2 regions of the Bradyrhizobium sp. CCBAU 11430 genome follow, and region 1 is predicted to be linked to the other one. Evidence: predicted binding sites of a transcription regulator. Region 1 holds the regulator's gene; the other holds the start of a gene.

Region 1 (8,824 bases):
AGCATCATCCTGGCGGACGGCGACGAGAGCACCGGTTACGAGTCGAAGCCGTTCATGATCCTCGGCCTGATCGGCGCCACGCCGCAGCAGGCCGACGACCGCGCCCGCTTCGCCCAGGAGGCGGCGCTGCAGATTCCCGGCGTGCGCGAATCGCGCGTCACCATGTCCGAGCCGATCCGCATCAACGGCCAGCAAGGCTTCGAGACCCGGATCGACGGCATCAGCGGCAAGGACAAGGTCCCGGTGACCGTGGTGCAGTGGATCCGCTTCTCGAGCGGAGGCGCCTCGCTGCGCATCATCGCCAGCGCCCCGCGCGACCAGTGGCTGGCCGCCTTCACTCGCTTCCGCGCCGTGCGCGACGGCATCCAGCCGAAGGGGTAGGCCAGAGGCGCTCCAACACACTCGGTGTCGTCCCGGCCTAGCGCGCAATTGCGCGCGGGGGGCCGGGACCCATACCGCGTGATCTCGCGATTGCGGTCGGTCGCAGTACCCCCGAAGAGTCTTCGCCAAACTTCTCCCTGGGGGTATGGGTCCCGGATCTGCGCTGCGCTTGTCCGGGACGACAGCGGTGTTGAGGCTGCACGCCCAACCCCTCATCAAACCCGGCCGCATTTTCGGGCTTCTGTTCGTACACGAACGGAACTAGGCTTCGTCTCCGTTGAGTTCATCCGAAGGGGAGGCGAACGATGCTGGATCGGCGACAAGTCTTGGCAATGCTTGGGACGACGGCGCTTGCAACGCTGGCTCCAACCGCACTCCTTGCAGCGGCATCGATCAAGCCGGACGATGCCTCCGCGCTGCTCGTGATCGACGTGCAGAACTGCTTCCTGCCCGGCGGCAGCCTCGCGGTGAAAGAGGGCGAGCAGGTGGTGCCCGTCATCAACAAGATCTCGAGAGCATTTGCGAATGTGGTGATGACGCAGGACTGGCACACGCCGGGCCACATCTCGTTTGCGTCGGTGCATTCCGGCAAGAAGCCGTTCGAGACCGTCGACCTTCCCTATGGCAAGCAGGTGCTGTGGCCCGACCATTGCGTGCAGGGCACCGATGGCGCTTCGCTGTCGAAGGACCTTGCGATCCCGCACGCCGAGCTCATCATCCGCAAGGGCTTTCACAAGGACGTCGACAGCTATTCGGCCTTCCTCGAAGCCGACGGCAAGACCTCGACAGGACTTGCCGGCTATCTGAGGGGACGCAAGATCAAGCGCGTCTTCGTCGCAGGGCTCGCGACGGATTTCTGCGTCGCCTGGACCGCGCTCGACGCGCGCAAGGCTGGCTTCGAGGTCTATGTGGTGGAAGACGCCTGCCGCGGCATCGACACGCAGGGCTCGCTGGCAAAAGCCTGGGCCGATATGGCCAAGGCCGGCGTGAAGCGGATTCAGTCTGCGGATATCGCGAGCGCGCAGGGCTAGATGACTGTCATTCCGGGGCGATGCGAAGCATCGAACTATGGTGCGCCATTGCGCACCTCAGAATCCCGAGATTCCGGGTTTGGCTCTTCGAGCCGCCCCGGAATGACGCAAAAAAATCAGTTCGCCGCGCCGCTCGACTCGTTGTTGTTCGCCGCGGCCGCGGGCTTCGCGCCGCCCTTGGCGACACCGACCAAGGCCGGGCGCAGCACGCGCTCGCCGATGGTGTAGCCGGCCTGCATGATCTGCACCACGGTGCCCGACGGCACCGACGCATCGGGCACTTCGTACATCGCCTGGTGGAAGTTCGGGTCGAACTTCTGGCCCTGCGGATCGAGCTTCTTCACGCCGTGCTTTTCCAGCGCGTTGAGCAGCGAGCGCTCGGTAAGCTCGACGCCTTCGATCAGCGAGATCAGGCCGGGATCGGCCGTGGCGCGGGCCTCGGCCGGAACGGCATCGAGCGCGCGCTGAAGATTATCGGCGATGTCGAGCACGTCGCGGGCAAAGCCGGTGATGCCGTAGAGGCGGGCGTCGGCGACCTCCTTGGTGGTACGCTTGCGCAGATTCTCCATCTCGGCCAGCGTCCGCAGCATGCGGTCACGCGCCTCGGCGGCTTCCTTCTGCAACTGCTCGACCGAGCCGGGCTCGGGATCGTCGGGCATGATGTAGGGTTTTGACACCACGGGCTCGCCGGTCGCGGCAGTCGTGTCTTCGGGTTGCCGGTCTTGCTCGGTCATCGGCTCTAATCTCGAACTCGTTTCCAGGGATTGTTGGCCCGGATATCGTGCCTAGAGCGCCGAAAATCAAGCGCCCGTGATCGGCGGAAACGCCGATCAGCCTCCCAAAAGACGGCTGACGATGCGGGCCGCGTAGTCCACGGTCGGGATCACGCGGGCATAATTCAGCCGGGTTGGCCCGATCACGCCCAAAACACCGACAATATGGCCGGCGGCATCCCGATAGGGCGAGATGATCGTAGAGGAGCCGGACAAGGAAAACAGTTTGTTCTCGGAACCGATGAAGATACGCACGCCCTCAGCGGTCTCGGCACGCCCCAGCAGGTCGATCACGCCGCGCTTGGTCTCGAGATCGTCGAACAGCAGGCGCACCCGTTCCAGATCCTCCAGCGCATGCAGGTCTTCGAGCAGATTGGCGTGGCCGCGGACGATGAGCTGGCGATCCTCGTTCTCGCCGCCGGACCAGCTGGCGATGCCGGCGGAAATCACCTTCTGTGCGAGCTGATCGAGCTCGGCGCGGGCCTCTCCAAGTGCCGTCTCGAGCTCGAGCCGCGCCTCGGCCAGGGTGCGGCCGCGGATGCGCGCATTGAGGAAATTGCCGGCCTCGGTGATCGCCGAGGAGGGAACTCCGGGGGGCAGCGACAGCACGCGGTTTTCGACCTGGCCGTCCTCGCCGACCAGGATCACCAGCGCCTTTTCCGGTTCCAGACGGACGAATTCGATGTGTTTCAGCCGCGCATTGGATTTCGGCGTCAGCACCACCGCGGCGGCGCGGGTCAGGCCCGACAGCCGCGTCAGCGCCTGGTCCAGCGCCGCCTCGACCGATTGCGCCTGGCCGACGGTGGCAAGCTGGCTCTGGATCGACTGCCGCTCGGCCTCGTTGAGGTCGCCGACCTGCATCAGGGCATCGACGAAGAACCGCAGGCCGAGTTCCGTCGGCAGCCGACCGGCGGAGGTGTGCGGGGCGTAGATCAGGCCGAGCTGTTCCAGATCGGCCATGACGTTGCGGACCGAGGCCGGCGACAGCGGCATGGCGATGAGGCGCGAGATATTGCGCGAGCCCACGGGCTCACCGGTCGCGAGGTAACTTTCGACAATTTGACGAAAGATGTCGCGAGAACGCTCGTTGAGCTGGGCGAGGCCTGCGCGCGGCGCGATCAGATGGATCGGATCGTGATGGGCCACAGACGGTAACTCCTCTCAGATGCTCATAATTTGTCCATCCAGGAGGGTTCTGACAAGCGTCGCGTTTGCAGGGTGGAGAACCGGGGGTGAAAAAGCCTTGTCCTTTCCCCTTGCCGCATACCCTCACCCCACCTACAAGCACCGCGAATAGCCCTAACCTGCGAGTTTTGGAGGATTTCCCATGCGGCCAAGCCGCCGTGCGCCCGACGAATTGCGCCCCGTGACGCTGGAGCGCGGCGTGGTCAAATATGCGGAAGGCTCCTGCCTGGTGAAATTCGGCGACACCCATGTGTTGGTCACCGCCACGCTGGAAGATCGCCTGCCGCCGTGGCTGAAGGGCCAGGGCCGCGGCTGGGTCACCGCCGAATATGGCATGCTGCCGCGCGCGACCTCCGAACGCACCCGCCGCGAGGCCTCCGCCGGCAAGCAAAGTGGCCGCACCGTCGAGATCCAGCGCCTGATCGGCCGCTCGCTTCGCACCATCGTCGATCTCGAAGCGCTCGGTGAGCGCCAGATCACGGTCGATTGCGACGTGCTCCAGGCCGACGGCGGCACGCGCACGGCCTCGATCACCGGCGCCTGGGTCGCGCTCGCCGATTGCATCAACTGGATGAAGGCGCGCAACATGATCAAGGCCAATGTGATGCGCGACAACGTCGCTGCGATCTCCTGCGGCATCTACAACGGCACGCCCGTGCTCGATCTCGACTATGCCGAGGATTCGGAAGCCCAGACCGACGCCAATTTCGTCATGACCGGCGACGGCCGCATCATCGAGGTGCAGGGCACCGCGGAACGCGAGCCGTTCACGCAGGACGAGTTCCTGAAGCTGATCGCCCTGGCGCAAAAGGGCATCGCGCGTCTCGTGGACTTGCAGAAACTGGCTGTCGCGTAGTCAATAAGCCCATGCACCGCCGAATCACCGGAAAGCTGGTCATCGCCACCCATAATCCCGGCAAGCTCGCCGAGATGAAGGAGCTGCTCGCGCCGTACGGCATCGAGGCGGTGTCGGCCGGAGAGCTCGGCCTCGGCGAGCCCGACGAGACCGGCAACGATTTCCGCAGCAATGCCGCGATCAAGGCGATCGCGGCAGCGCGGGCGACCAAGCTTCCCGCCTTTGCCGACGATTCCGGCATCGTGGTCGACGCACTCGACGGCGCGCCGGGCATTTTCTCCGCGCGCTGGGCTGGACCTTCCAAGGATTTCGCCGCGGCGATGGCGCAGATCGAGCGCCTGTTGCAGGAGCGCGGCGCCACCACGCCGGACAAGCGCAAAGCGCATTTCGTCTCCGCGCTCTGCGTCGCCTGGCCCGACGATCATCTCGAAGAGGTCGAGGCGCGCGTCGACGGCACGCTGGTCTGGCCGCCGCGCGGCACCGCCGGCTTCGGCTACGACCCGATGTTCCTGCCGGACGGCCACAGCCGCACCTTCGGCGAGATGGACAGCATCGAGAAGCACGGCCTGCCGCCGCTCGGCCTTGGCCTATCGCATCGCGCCCGCGCCTTCGTGAAACTGGCGGAGATCTGCCTTGAGCCGCGCTAAGGAAGCCTTCGGCGTCTACGTGCACTGGCCGTTCTGCCTGTCGAAATGCCCGTATTGCGACTTCAACAGCCATGTCCGCCACGCTGCGATCGACGAGGCGCGCTTCGCCTCCGCCTTCGCGCGCGAGATCGCAGCCACCGCCGAGCGCTCGCCCGGCCGTGAGGTCACCTCGATCTTTCTCGGCGGCGGCACACCGTCGTTGATGCAGCCCTTAACGGTCGGCGCGGTGCTCGATGCGATCGGCAAGCACTGGACCGTCGCCGGCGATGTCGAGGTGACGCTGGAGGCGAATCCGACCAGCGTCGAAGCCACGCGCTTTGCCGGCTATCGCACCGCCGGCGTCAACCGCGTCTCGCTCGGCGTGCAGGCGCTCGACGATGCCTCGCTGAAAGCGCTGGGCCGCCTGCACAGCGCGCGCGAGGCGCTCGATGCCGTCGCCATAGCGCGCCGCTCGTTCGATCGCTATTCGTTCGATCTGATCTACGCCCGTCCCGACCAGACGCCGGCGATGTGGGCCGATGAGCTGCGTCTCGCCATCGACGAAGCGGCCGAGCATCTGTCGCTCTATCAATTGACGATCGAGGAAGGCACGCCGTTCTTCGGCCTGCACCAGGCCGGCAAATTGAAGACGCCGGACGAAGCGGTGGCGCGCGCGCTTTACGACGTCACGCAGGAGACCTGCGACAAGCTCGGGCTGCCCGCCTACGAGATCTCCAATCACGCACGGCGCGGCGCCGAGTGCCGGCACAATCTGGTCTATTGGCGCGGCGAGGAATATGCCGGCATCGGCCCCGGCGCGCATGGCCGGCTCGACATCGACGGCGTCAGGCACGCCACCGCCACCGAGAAGCGTCCCGAGGCCTGGCTGATGCGGGTCGAGACCAATGGCCATGGTGTCGTCACCGACGATCTGCTCAACAGCGAAGAGCGCGCCGACGAATTTTTGCTGATGGGACTGCGCCTCGCCGAAGGCATCGACCCCGAGCGCTACAAAGCCCTCTCCGGCCGCCCGCTCGATCCCAAGCGCATCGCGCTGCTGCGCGAGGAAGGCGCGATCACGGTGGATGCGACGGGCCGCTTGCGCGTGACGAGCAGCGGTTTTCCGGTGCTGGATGCAGTGGTCGCGGATCTCGCGGCATAACGCGCTGCCGTAGGGTGGGCAAAGCGAAGCGTGCCCACGAATTCCATGCGATTAGCTGAGAGATGGTGGGCACGGCGCGAAGCGCGCCTTTGCCCACCCTACGGCACTGTCGTCCCGAACTACGCCCCAAAACTCTTCGGCGAGCCCGCGACGGCAACGCCGCCACCCTGGGTCACCTTCATCACCGCAAGCCCGCGCTCGTTGGTGCCGTCCGCACGGAAACGAAACAGGCCGTCGATGCCGGCAAAGCCGGACGGATTGGTCAGTACGTCGGACGAGAAGCGCGTGGTGCCTTGCGTGCGCGCCAGCGCGGCGACGAGGGCGACCGCGTCATAGGCCAGCGTTGCCGTGCGAATCGGTTCGGCGCCGTATTTGGTGCGGTAGCGGCCGGAGAAGGCGCGGAAGCCGGCCGGATCGGGCGCGGCATAGAGGCCGCCTTGCAAGCTCGCATTCGCATAAACCCGCGGATTGTCCCACAGGCCGGTGCCGAGCAACTGGATGTTGCGTAAGTTCGCGCCCGCCGCGGTCATCGCATCTGCGACCGTCACCACGGCATCGCCGTCATCGGCAATGAACAACGCATCCGCGCTGCCGAGTTGCTGCGCCACGGTGCGCGCCGGCGTGGCACGATCGGCGCCGTATTTTTCGAACGCGACGATGCGCCCGCCGCGGCGTGGCACGGCCGCTTTCACCGCGGCCTCGACGACATTGCCATAGGCATTGTCGGGCACCAGCACGGCGACGGAGCGCTTTCCGATGCTGGCGGAATATTCGACGATGCGGTTGACGTCGGACTCCGGCAGGAAGGAGAGCAAATAGACGCCGCGGCCGGCGATGCTGGAATCGGTCGAGAACGCCATCACGGAAATGCCGCGCGTGCGCGCGACTTGCGCCACCGCCGGCACCGATTGCGCGAACAGCGGTCCCAAAATGATCTCGGCGCCTTCGTCGACGGCCTGCTGCGCGGCGCCCTGCGCGCCTTGCGGGCTGCCATTGTCATCCTTGATCAGCAGCTGGATGTTCGGGTTCTGGAACTCGGCCAGCGCCATCTCGGCGGCGTTGCGCATGGATTGCGCGGCCAAGCCGGCATTGCCGGCGGCCGAGAGCGGCAGAATCACGGCGACCTTCACGCCGCCGGTGCCGGCGGTCGTCGCCTGTTGCGGGGGACCTGCGGGCTGAGCCGGCGGCGTCGAGTTCGAGAAGGGGTTGGAAAACTGGCTCAGGCTCTGCTGCACGCCGGCGCAGGCCGACAGCAGTGGCGTGCCGAGCAACAGGCCGAGCGCGCTCCGGCGGGTCGCCCCTGACATCAGGGACCCCGGAACGGGAGATTTTGGATAACGCGGGCCCACCATTTCAGCTTCTCTTCTGACCCGTCGGCGCCGGCGGGTCACGACATTCTTTCCACGACACAAGCCACGGATTCAGGCATATTGTCGGCAAATAGTTAACCGAAACAAAAGGATAATAGCCGCTTAACGCGGCCGCCTTGCTGTCCCGGCAGCTGTTTGCCCTCGCTCATTCAGCATCAAGGCGGCGTTTCGGTCGCGAATATGGCGCGAGAGCCCTCACGCCCTCTCGGCGTGATCCTGGATCGATCACATTCCCGTCCGTTCCTCGCCCCTCACATCGGCGCGATCTTTTTCGGCGAACCGGTTCCCAGCCCTGCGGATCGTGCCTAAGTTGACTTCATTATGCGCGCAAAGCCGGTCCCGATAAATACGCCTGAAGCTCAAGACGCCGCCTCGCGCGGTTTCTGCATCGATGCCCATCGGCTTGCGGCGCCGAAGGCGGCACCGGGCCTCCATCTGGTCGCAACCCCCATCGGCAATCTCGGCGACATCACGCTGCGGGCGCTCCAGACCCTCGCCGGCGTCGATGTCATCGCCTGCGAGGACACCCGCATCACCCGGCGCCTGACCGAGCGCTACGCCATCGCCGCGCAGCTCAAGCAATATCACGAGCACAATGCGGAAGCCGCGCGCCCGAAAATCCTGGAGGCGCTGGGGCAGGGCGGCTCGATTGCGCTGGTCTCCGACGCCGGCACGCCGCTGATCTCCGATCCCGGCTTCAAGCTGGTGCGCGAGGTCTGCGCCGCCGGCCATGCGGTGTATGCCCTGCCCGGCCCGTCCTCGGTGCTGGCGGCGCTGTCGGTGGCGGCACTGCCAACCGACCGCTTCTTCTTCGAAGGCTTTTTGCCGGCGAAATCCGCCGCGCGAAAGGCGCGCTTGACCGAGCTCGCACGCATCGATGCGACGCTGGTGATGTTCGAATCCGGCAACCGCGTGCAGGACACGCTGGCCGAGCTCGCCGAGATCATGGGCACGCGCGAGGCCGCGATCTGCCGCGAGCTGACCAAGCTGCACGAGGAGATCTCGCGCGCTCCGTTGAGCCAGCTGGCGCGCGAGGCCGATACGCTGGAGACGCGCGGCGAGTTCGTGCTGGTGATCGCGCCGCCGGCGGCCGACGCCGAGATGCTGACGTCGGATGCGCTGGACGGTCTGTTGCGCGAACAGCTTGCCGCGCACAGCGTCAAGGATGCCGTGGCGCATGCGGTCGCGCTCTCCGGCCGCCCGCGCCGCGAGGTCTATGCCCGCGCGCTCGAGCTTGCAAAAGACTTAAGGGGCGGCGATGGCGAAGACTGAGGTCCCGGTGGAACCGAAGGTCGCCTCGCCCGAACGCGTCGCCGCGTTTCACACCGGCATCTCCGCGGAGAGCCGCGCAGCGGCCTATCTGATGGCCAAGGGCTACCGCATCCTCGCAAAGCGCTACCGCACCCCGCATGGCGAGATCGACATCGTGGCACGCCGCCG
Region 2 (8,824 bases), on a different contig from region 1:
CGCAGCAGCTTGACGCTGACGGGCGCCTTCTCGCTGATGCTCTGCGCGGTGCCGGTCAGGGTCTGGCCCGCGACCTGGAGATTGACGACGAAGCGGTCCTTGCGGTCGGAATTCTTTGCGACGGGATAGCAGACGTCGAGCACGGCCGCCGTCACCGTCTTGCCCTGGCGCGTCTCCTTCAGGATCACGTCGGCATTGCCGTCCATCAGCCCGTCGATCGAGGTGAAATAGCGTGTCTCGGGGCCACCGGGCGTCGTGGCCTTCGGCGACAGCTTCATCTGGGCGGATGCGGAATGCGGAGAAGCTGCAAGCAGAGCCAAAAGGGCTGTCGAACAAACCAGAAGCGCACGCATCGATGAAATCCTCGCGCAACGGGCATGATCCGGAAAGTGTGAAGCGGTTTTCCGAGAGGATCATGCCCAAACAATTCGAATCGGCGCGTCACCGTAGTGGGTTTTGGCCGTCGGTTGAATCGGAAAGCGGAGGGGCAGGGTCGGCAAAAAAGAAGGCCGCCCGGAGGCGGCCTTCGCAACATTGTAACGGAACGGAGGCTTAGAAGCCGCCCATGCCGCCGCCGCCGGGCATCGCGGGCGAGGCTTCCTTCTTCGGCGTTTCGGCGACCATGGCCTCGGTGGTGACCAGCAGGCCGGCCACGGAGGAGGCGTCCTGGAGCGCGGTGCGCACCACCTTGGCGGGATCGATGATGCCCTTCTCGATCATGTCGACATAGTCCTCGGTCTGGGCGTCGAAGCCGAAGGTCTCGGACTTGTTCTCCAGGATCTTGCCGACCACGATCGAGCCTTCCACGCCGGCGTTTTCCGAGATCTGGCGGATCGGAGCCTCGAGCGCCTTCAGCACGATGTTGATGCCGGCCTGGACGTCGGCATTGGCGTTGGTGAGACGGCCGACCGCCTTCTTGGCGCGCAGCAGCGTGACGCCGCCGCCGGGGACGATGCCTTCCTGCACCGCGGCGCGGGTGGCGTTGAGGGCGTCCTCGACGCGGTCCTTCTTCTCCTTGACCTCGATCTCGGTAGCACCGCCGACGCGGATCACCGCGACGCCGCCGGCCAGCTTGGCGAGACGCTCCTGGAGCTTCTCACGGTCGTAGTCCGAGGTGGTCTCCTCGATCTGCGCCTTGATCTGGCCGACACGGGCCTCGATGTCCGGCTTCTTGCCGGCGCCCTTGACGATCGTGGTGTTCTCCTTGTCGATCACGACCTTGCCGGCGCGGCCCAGCATCTTCACCGTGACGTTCTCGAGCTTCATGCCGAGGTCTTCGGAAATGAGCTGGCCACCGGTGAGGATGGCGAGGTCCTCGAGCATGGCCTTGCGGCGATCGCCGAAGCCCGGCGCCTTGACGGCGGCGACCTTGAGGCCGCCGCGGAGGCGGTTGACGACCAGGGTGGCCAGCGCCTCGCCCTCGACGTCTTCGGCGATGATGACGAGCGGCTTGCCCGACTGCACCACGGCTTCCAGCACCGGAAGCATGGCCTGCAGGCCCGAAAGCTTCTTCTCGTGCAGGAGGATGTAGGCATCCTCGAGCTCGGCGGTCATCTTCTCGGGGTTGGTGACGAAGTAGGGGCTGAGATAGCCGCGGTCGAACTTCATGCCCTCGACGATGTCGACTTCGGTGTCGAGCGACTTGTTCTCTTCGACGGTGATGACGCCTTCGTTGCCGACCTTCTGCATCGCCTGGGCGATCATCTTGCCGATGGCGGCATCGCCGTTGGCCGAGATGGTGCCGACCTGGGCGACCTCGGAGGAGGCGGCGACGGGCTTGGCCCGCTTCTCGATGTCCTTGATGACGGAAGCGACCGCGATGTCGATGCCGCGCTTGAGGTCCATGGGGTTCATGCCGGCGGCAACCGCCTTGGCGCCTTCGCGCACGATGGCCTGGGCCAACACGGTGGCGGTGGTGGTGCCGTCGCCGGCGAGGTCGTTGGTCTTGGAGGCGACCTCACGCACCATCTGGGCGCCCATGTTCTCGAACTTGTCCTCGAGCTCGATCTCCTTGGCGACGGTGACGCCGTCCTTGGTGATGCGGGGGGCGCCGAAGCTCTTCTCGATGACGACGTTGCGGCCCTTCGGGCCGAGCGTCACCTTGACGGCGTTGGCGAGAACGTCGACGCCGCGCAGCATGCGATCGCGCGCGTCTCCGGAAAACTTGACGTCTTTGGCAGCCATTTTAGCAATCCCTCGTGTTTGGTGATGTGTCTGCCGCACGCCCGTCGCATCAATTCCGGGATTCGTGGACCGAACCCGGCGGAATGATGGATGCCCGGACCGCCTGGATCCGGGCATGACATTCAGCGGCTGTTCAGGCGGATGGCCTTAGGCCAGTACGCCCATGATGTCCGACTCCTTCATGATCAGGAGCTCTTCGTTGTCGATCTTGACCTCGGTGCCCGACCATTTGCCGAACAGCACGCGGTCGCCGACCTTGAGGTCGATCGGGGTCAGCTTGCCGGTCTCGTCACGGCCGCCGGGGCCGACGGCGACGACCTCGCCCTGGGAGGGCTTTTCCTTGGCGCTGTCCGGAATGATGATGCCGCCCTTGGTCTTTTCCTCGGCGTCGATACGTTTGACCACGACACGGTCATGCAGCGGACGAAATTTGGATTTAGCCATGACGTTTCCCTTTGGAGGCTCGCTTCGGAAGTAATGGAAGTGGGTGGGGCGGCGCTTCCGTCCATCCCCCTATCCCGAGGATCGAACGGCGTGCTTAGCAATCGGGCTTTCCGAGTGCTAATAGTGGGCCCGGAAATATGGCTTGGCCGCGATCCTGTCAAGCAAAGGTGGTTAAGCGATTGGTGAGGCGGATATAGGATGGTGGCACTGGAAACTTGTTCGGGGCGCCGACGTATTAAAGGACGTCATTGCTCCGGCAGCGGTTTTGCGCTTGGCTGCAGGAGGGGTGCGGCCATGGTCTTGTTCGGGGGAATGCCATGATCAGTTCAGCTCACGCGCGCACGGTTGCCAATCTGGCCGCCGCCTCTTGTCTGGCGCTGCTGCTGGGCGCCTGCGGCGGCGGCATGAGCCTGCCGTCCTTCTCGTCGTCCTCGCCGCCGCCCGAAGCCGAGCCGGGCGTCGCGCCCGAAATGCCTGCGACCATTCGCGGCGACGAGATCGTCGGCCGCTGGGGCCTCGCCTCGTTCCAGAACCCGGCCGACCGCGCCCGCACCGAGGCCGCCGCCCGGGCCCAGTGCAAAAATCCCTACGTGATCACCGCCGGCTCCTCCGGCGGCGTGATCATGCATCTGGCCGACCAGGCAACGCCCCAGGAGCTGCGGCTTAAGGGCTCGCCGAGCGGCAAGAACTACATCGGACCGGCGGGTCCGACCCCCGGCGAGCAGGACCGCGAAATCATCTCCTTCGACGGCCGCGTCCTGATCACCCGCTTCATCGACAAGGACGCCGCCACCCGCTACGGCAACATGGTCTACGTCCGCTGCGCGCCGCGGGCGTGATGTTCGTCTTCCGTCATGCCGGGGCGCGCGAAGCGCGAACTATGGTGCGCACTCGCGCACCTGAGAATCTCGATGTGGTGAGCTTCCTGCCTTAAATCTCCGGATTCCGGGTCCGGCTCTGTCGAGCCGCCCCGGAATGACGGGCTGGGCCAAAAACAAAAACGCCGGCTCTCGCCGGCGTTTTGTTTTTCGCTATGCCGCGTCCGCTCAGTCGAACAGCGCGTCGATGTCGTCCTGCGAGGCGTGGCCGACGTCGCCGGCGAGCTTGGGGCCGTTGAGAAGCTTGTCGTCCTCGCTGCGATTGTCGACCTGCGGCACGACGTGGGACTTGATCGCGTCGACGCCGCCCCAGATCTCCATCATCGCATTGATGTGCTGCTCGATGAACTTCATCGTGCCCATCACCTTGCTGATGCGCTGGCCGGTCAGGTCCTGGAAGTTGCAGGCCTCGAAGATCGAGATGACGCGTTCCTGGATGTCGTCGGCGAGCCGCTTCTGCTGGTCGATCGAGTCCACCTTGGACATTGCGCTGGCGGCCTGGTCGATCGACTCCGCGGCCTCGAGGATCTGCTGGGTCGCCTGCTCGGTGCCGCCGACCACCGCGCCGAGCTCGCCATTGACCTTGGCCATTTCGCCGCCGTCAAAGCTCTTGCCGTGCAGTGTCGCGATTTCGCGCTTGGTGCGGTCGATGGCATCATGGATGAGGTCGAGCTCGACCTTCAGCTTTTCGCACTGCTCGATCTGGGCCCGATAGGTCTCGAGCATGGTCCGAGCCTCGGAGAGCTCGTGGGCGGTGGAGGCGTCGATCGCCGCCATGGCTGCGCTGCCGGACAAGGGCAAGGGCGCGGTGCCTTTCGCCATCTGTGCACGGATCGCACGTAGCTCGGCCATGATCTCGCTATGCATCGGGATTGCCTCTTCAGTTACGTCCAAAATCGGCATCTCGCCACCAGCGATATCCTCGACGCGAAAACGTTTGCGGTGAACAGCCATCTGGATACTCCCCCCACCTCACTCACGCGTCTTTGTAGGCAGAAGCGATTTAACACGAAGTTCACGGCAGGAACTGTTGTGCGGCTGCGCGCGACGGCGCGCAAAGAAGCGATTAACCATGGGCGCGCGGCGTTCATCGAAAATAAACGCTGATCGCCAAATTGCCCCGCTGCTGACGACGTGGTGAATCCAAACGCCGCTTCTGTTTACCAAACAAAACGGCTTTTGCTTTTTATTGACCACGTCGGGGGCGCGGACCAGCCATCAGCTCTCCACGGCGCATGTGATCTAGACGAAACAGTACAGAGTACGTCGATGTTCAAGAAAATGTCTGTCGCGCTGCTCGGCAGCGCTTGCACCTTCATTGCCGGCGCAAACAGTGCCAGCGCCTTCGACAATTCGGTGCCGAACGATCCGCCCGCGGTGCTCTACCAGCCGCAGGTGCCGCCGGCGCCGGTGCGCGTCGCCTCCAATGCGAACATGGGCGGCGGCTTCATCGAGTTCCTGTTCGGCGACGGTCCCGGCCGCGGTCCGGCCTACGCGCCGCAGCAGCCGGTCTATCAACAGCAGCCCGGCTATTACGACCAGCGCCGCCTGCCGCCGATGGGCGAGCCGCAGATGCAGGGTGGATATCAGCAAGGCGCGGTTCAGCAGGAGACGGCCGACCCGCGGCAGCGTCAGTTTGATCCAAGGTTCGAGAAGCAATCTGTTGACTATAGCGGCAAGGAAAGTCCCGGCACCATCGTGGTCGATACCCCGAACAAATTCCTCTATCTCGTCGAGGGCAACGGCAGGGCGATGCGCTACGGCATTGGCGTCGGGCGTCCCGGCTTCACCTGGTCCGGCGTGAAGGCGATCACAGCCAAGCGCGAATGGCCGGACTGGACGCCGCCGGCCGAAATGATCGCGCGCCGTCCCGATTTGCCCCGGCACATGGAAGGCGGTCCGGAGAACCCGCTCGGCGCCCGCGCGATGTATCTGGGCTCGACGCTGTACCGCATCCACGGCTCCAACGAGCCCTGGACCATCGGCACCAACGTCTCCTCCGGCTGCATCCGCATGCGCAACGAAGACGTCATCGACCTCTACGGCCGCGTCAATGTCGGCACGAAGGTCGTGGTGATGTAGCCCAGCGCGCGCTGCGAGCCGTCAACTCCGCGTGTCGCGCCGGCTCGCGACGCGCGGCATCGAAGGCGTTGCGCGCCGCCGGCGTACGTCCTCCGGCCAAGGTCCAAAGCGCGATGCGATCAGGATGAATCGTCATCGCGCTTCAGGTTGTTGTTTAAGCATGATCTTTTCGGAAAACCGCTGCGCACTTTTTCCGGATCATGCTTTAGGCTGGCCGACGATGCCGCCTCGAACCGAGACGAGGGGCAACAGAGCAGCGACGACGAGTTGATGAATGGGAAAGCGATGCGCGAACGGAGCGTTTCAACCGCCGCGCCGACAGCTCTGCCTTCTTGAGGCGCTCGTGCAGTCCCTCCAACTCCGACAACTCGGTGATGAGATGAGTTGTCACGTTGGTCAGGGTTGCGATGCGCTGCTGAAGTGGACTCATTTTTAAAACCCCGACTATAACCAAGAGAGGCAACCACATTGGTGTGTGGCATGAGCAACGTGTTCTTCCAGTTGAACACCCATGTCCGAATTTGGAAATCCGGGAGTCTACGGTCGCACGCGTCAGACGGCGATTTGATTTGTCATGGTGAATTCAGGCGCGTCGGGTAACGTTCAGCTCAGTCCAATGGCGCTGCGCATTAGTCATATTATATCGAGCGTCCTCTCTCCTTGCCGTGGCACAAAAGACGCTCGAGCCCATGCTCTAAAGAAAACGGCCGCCGAGAGGCGGCCGTCCGCATCTTTCGGACGAATTGCTCACGCGTAATCGCTGCCGCCATCGTCGTCGCCGCCGAAATCGCTGTCGTCGGCTACGTCCATATTGCCGTCGTCGTTGTTGTCGCCGTAGTTCTGGTCGTTGTCGTTACGATCGTTGTTCGCCTGGTCGGAGAAGCTCTGGCGGGACTCCCGGTTCGAGCCGATGTCGTTGAGGCCGGCATCGCGCGCGAGCGAGCCGCCGGACTGGTCGCTGCCGCCCCAAGGACTTCCACCAGCGCTGCGGTCGCCGAGGGCGTTGGTGTCGCCAAAGGCCTGCTGATGCGATCCGCCCATCATGCCGCGGATGCTCGAGAGCAGCAGCGAGCCGCCGACGACGCCGGCCGCAGCTGCCGCCGCGGTGCCGAGGAACGAGCCGCCGCCACCGCCCATCGGCGGTGCGCCATAACCCTGGCCCGGGGCCTGACCTGGACCTTGGCCGTAAGGCGGCTGACCGTAGCCCGGCTGTGTCTGCTGCATCGCTCCGCCGCTGTTCCAGACCGGCCGCGTGTCACGCGGCGGCACGTTCGGAACCGAGCCGCGCGAGGGGCCTCCGCCGAACAAGGTATCGCGCATGGTGTCGAGGAAGCCGCCGGACTGCGCCTGCTCGGGCGCATGGGCCGCTTCCAGCTCCTGGATGCGGTTATGGGCGCGCTTCAGCGCTTCGTCCTGCAGCAGCGTGGTCTGCACCAGCGCATAGATCGCGCCGGGTGCCTTGCGCAGCCCGTCCGAGATCGCGGCGATCGCGTCGGGATCGCGCGGTGCGTTTTCCAGTTTCGAAAGCCGGTCGAAAAGGTCGTCGACGAGCTGGCGTTCCTGCGGCGTCATGATCAGTCTCCCTCGCGCAAAACAAGCGCGAAGCAGATGTAGGGTTCCATTGTGGCCCCAACAGTGCCGGCCGGATTAAATTTCGGTATGCGACAAGCTGCCCCGCGGCTTGCTGTCCGCCGGTGTCATCCCAGCGTGGCGCCGCTGTCCGCCAGCAGACGCGCGAAGGCGTCGCCCGCCAGATAGGCGTGCTCGCGTTCGCGGACATCCGTCATCGGATCGAGGCCGGCGAGGACATCGTCGACGAAGCCGGGGTGGCACATCACGAGGCCGCCATCCGGCAAGCCTTCCAGGAATTGCCGCATCAGCTCGCCAAAATCGGCCGCCCGCGTGAAGTCATAGGCGCCGGCAAAGCCCGGGTTGAAGCTGAGCCCCGCGCTGCCGGCACGGCGGCGGAATTGCGCGCTGAGGACGTCGAGCACGATGGCCTTGGGTGAGGCCAGCCGCTGCTTGAGCGGCAGGTCGCGGCCGCCCTGGCGCACCCAGGCGTTCGGCGCGCCTTCGCGGACCGCATCGACGAAGCCGTCGCGCACCTGCGGATAGAGCTGCACATGCTGATGGCCGTCGACGAAGTCAGGCGCGCGCCCGAACGCTTCGGCGAAGGCGGCGAGCTGCGCCTTCACCTCGTTGCGGAAGAATTCGCGGTCGAGCCGCCGCAAAATGCCCGCGCGCAGCAGCTTCGGAAACGGCATGAACATGTCGCCGTCGAGCGGGCGGAAATGCATGGTGAGGGGACGGAACGGCGCCGACAGCGTCACGTGCAATCCGATCGCGCAGCGCGGGCTCGTCTTCGCCGAGGCCTGAAGCGCCTCGACCTCGCTGCGCGCGATTGCGGGCCCCACCATCATCACCGAGGTGGCGTTGAGGCGGCCGCGTTCGATCAGGTCGCGGATGGCGCGGTTGACGCCCGGGCTGATGCCGTAATCGTCGGCACAGAGCCAGATCCGCCGCAGACCCGCGGCCGCGCTCATTCGGCCGCCGTCCTCTTCGCGGCGTCGCTCGAAGCGTCCTGCGCCGCTTCGAAGTGCTTTTCACTATGCTCGGCGACGAAGTAGATCGGGCGCGCCTTCAGCTCGGAGAGGATCTTGCCGATATATTCGCCGACGATGCCGATCATGATGAGCTGCACGCCGCCGATCGTCATCAGGCCGATCACGAGCGAGGGATAGCCGGGCACCTGCTTGCCGGTCGTGAACACCTCCCAGAGGATCGAAAGGCCGAACAGGAAGGCGCCCCCGGCGAGAATGACGCCGAGCAGGCTGGCGAAGCGCAGGGGTGCCACCGAAAACGAGGTCAGGCCCTCGATCGACAGGCCGAGCAGGCTCGCGGCGTTGAAGGTGGTGACGCCATGGGCGCGCGCGGACGGCTCGTAGTCGACCCGGATCTGGCGGAAGCCGATCCAGCTGGCGAGGCCCTTGAAGAACCGGTTGCGCTCGGGCAGCTGCCTGAGCGCTGTGACCGCGCGCGGCGACAGCAGGCGGAAGTCGCCGGCGTCCTCGGGAATCTTCTGCCGTGCCCCCCAATTGATCAGCGCGTAGAAACCGTGCACGGCGACCCGGCGCAGGAAGGTCTCGTTGTCGCGATGCGCCTTGGCGGTGTAGACGACGTCATAGCCGTCATCGATCCAGTGCCGCACCAGCTGCTCGATCAGGGCCGGCGGATGC

The links. Region 1 encodes HrcA, which represses chaperone genes, less so after heat shock. Its sites were predicted from a motif close to GTTAGCACTCNCNNNNNGNGAGTGCTAAC; they were not measured.
Region 2: XI04_RS32745 (co-chaperone GroES) is a predicted target of HrcA. The motif match lies at 2,722-2,750, and genes of this name have one in related genera.

The regions. Positions count from the first base shown of each region.
Region 1 is NZ_LBJV01000069.1:155,347-164,170, reverse strand. Features, by position in the region: gene XI04_RS29165 (hypothetical protein) at 1-381, shown strand, start outside; gene pncA (bifunctional nicotinamidase/pyrazinamidase) at 687-1,412, shown strand; gene grpE (nucleotide exchange factor GrpE) at 1,529-2,146, opposite strand; gene hrcA (heat-inducible transcriptional repressor HrcA) at 2,243-3,331, opposite strand; gene rph (ribonuclease PH) at 3,513-4,226, shown strand; gene rdgB (RdgB/HAM1 family non-canonical purine NTP pyrophosphatase) at 4,238-4,873, shown strand; gene hemW (radical SAM family heme chaperone HemW) at 4,860-6,014, shown strand; gene XI04_RS29130 (penicillin-binding protein activator) at 6,134-7,366, opposite strand; gene rsmI (16S rRNA (cytidine(1402)-2'-O)-methyltransferase) at 7,706-8,656, shown strand; gene XI04_RS29120 (YraN family protein) at 8,643-8,824, shown strand, end outside.
Region 2 is NZ_LBJV01000071.1:303,870-312,693, reverse strand. Features, by position in the region: gene XI04_RS32755 (hypothetical protein) at 1-353, opposite strand, end outside; gene groL (chaperonin GroEL) at 553-2,184, opposite strand; gene XI04_RS32745 (co-chaperone GroES) at 2,332-2,628, opposite strand; gene XI04_RS32740 (hypothetical protein) at 2,946-3,467, shown strand; gene XI04_RS32735 (protein phosphatase CheZ) at 3,675-4,460, opposite strand; gene XI04_RS32730 (L,D-transpeptidase) at 4,776-5,588, shown strand; gene XI04_RS32725 (DUF2076 domain-containing protein) at 6,336-7,160, opposite strand; gene XI04_RS32720 (ChbG/HpnK family deacetylase) at 7,286-8,131, opposite strand; gene XI04_RS32715 (glycosyltransferase family 2 protein) at 8,128-8,824, opposite strand, start outside.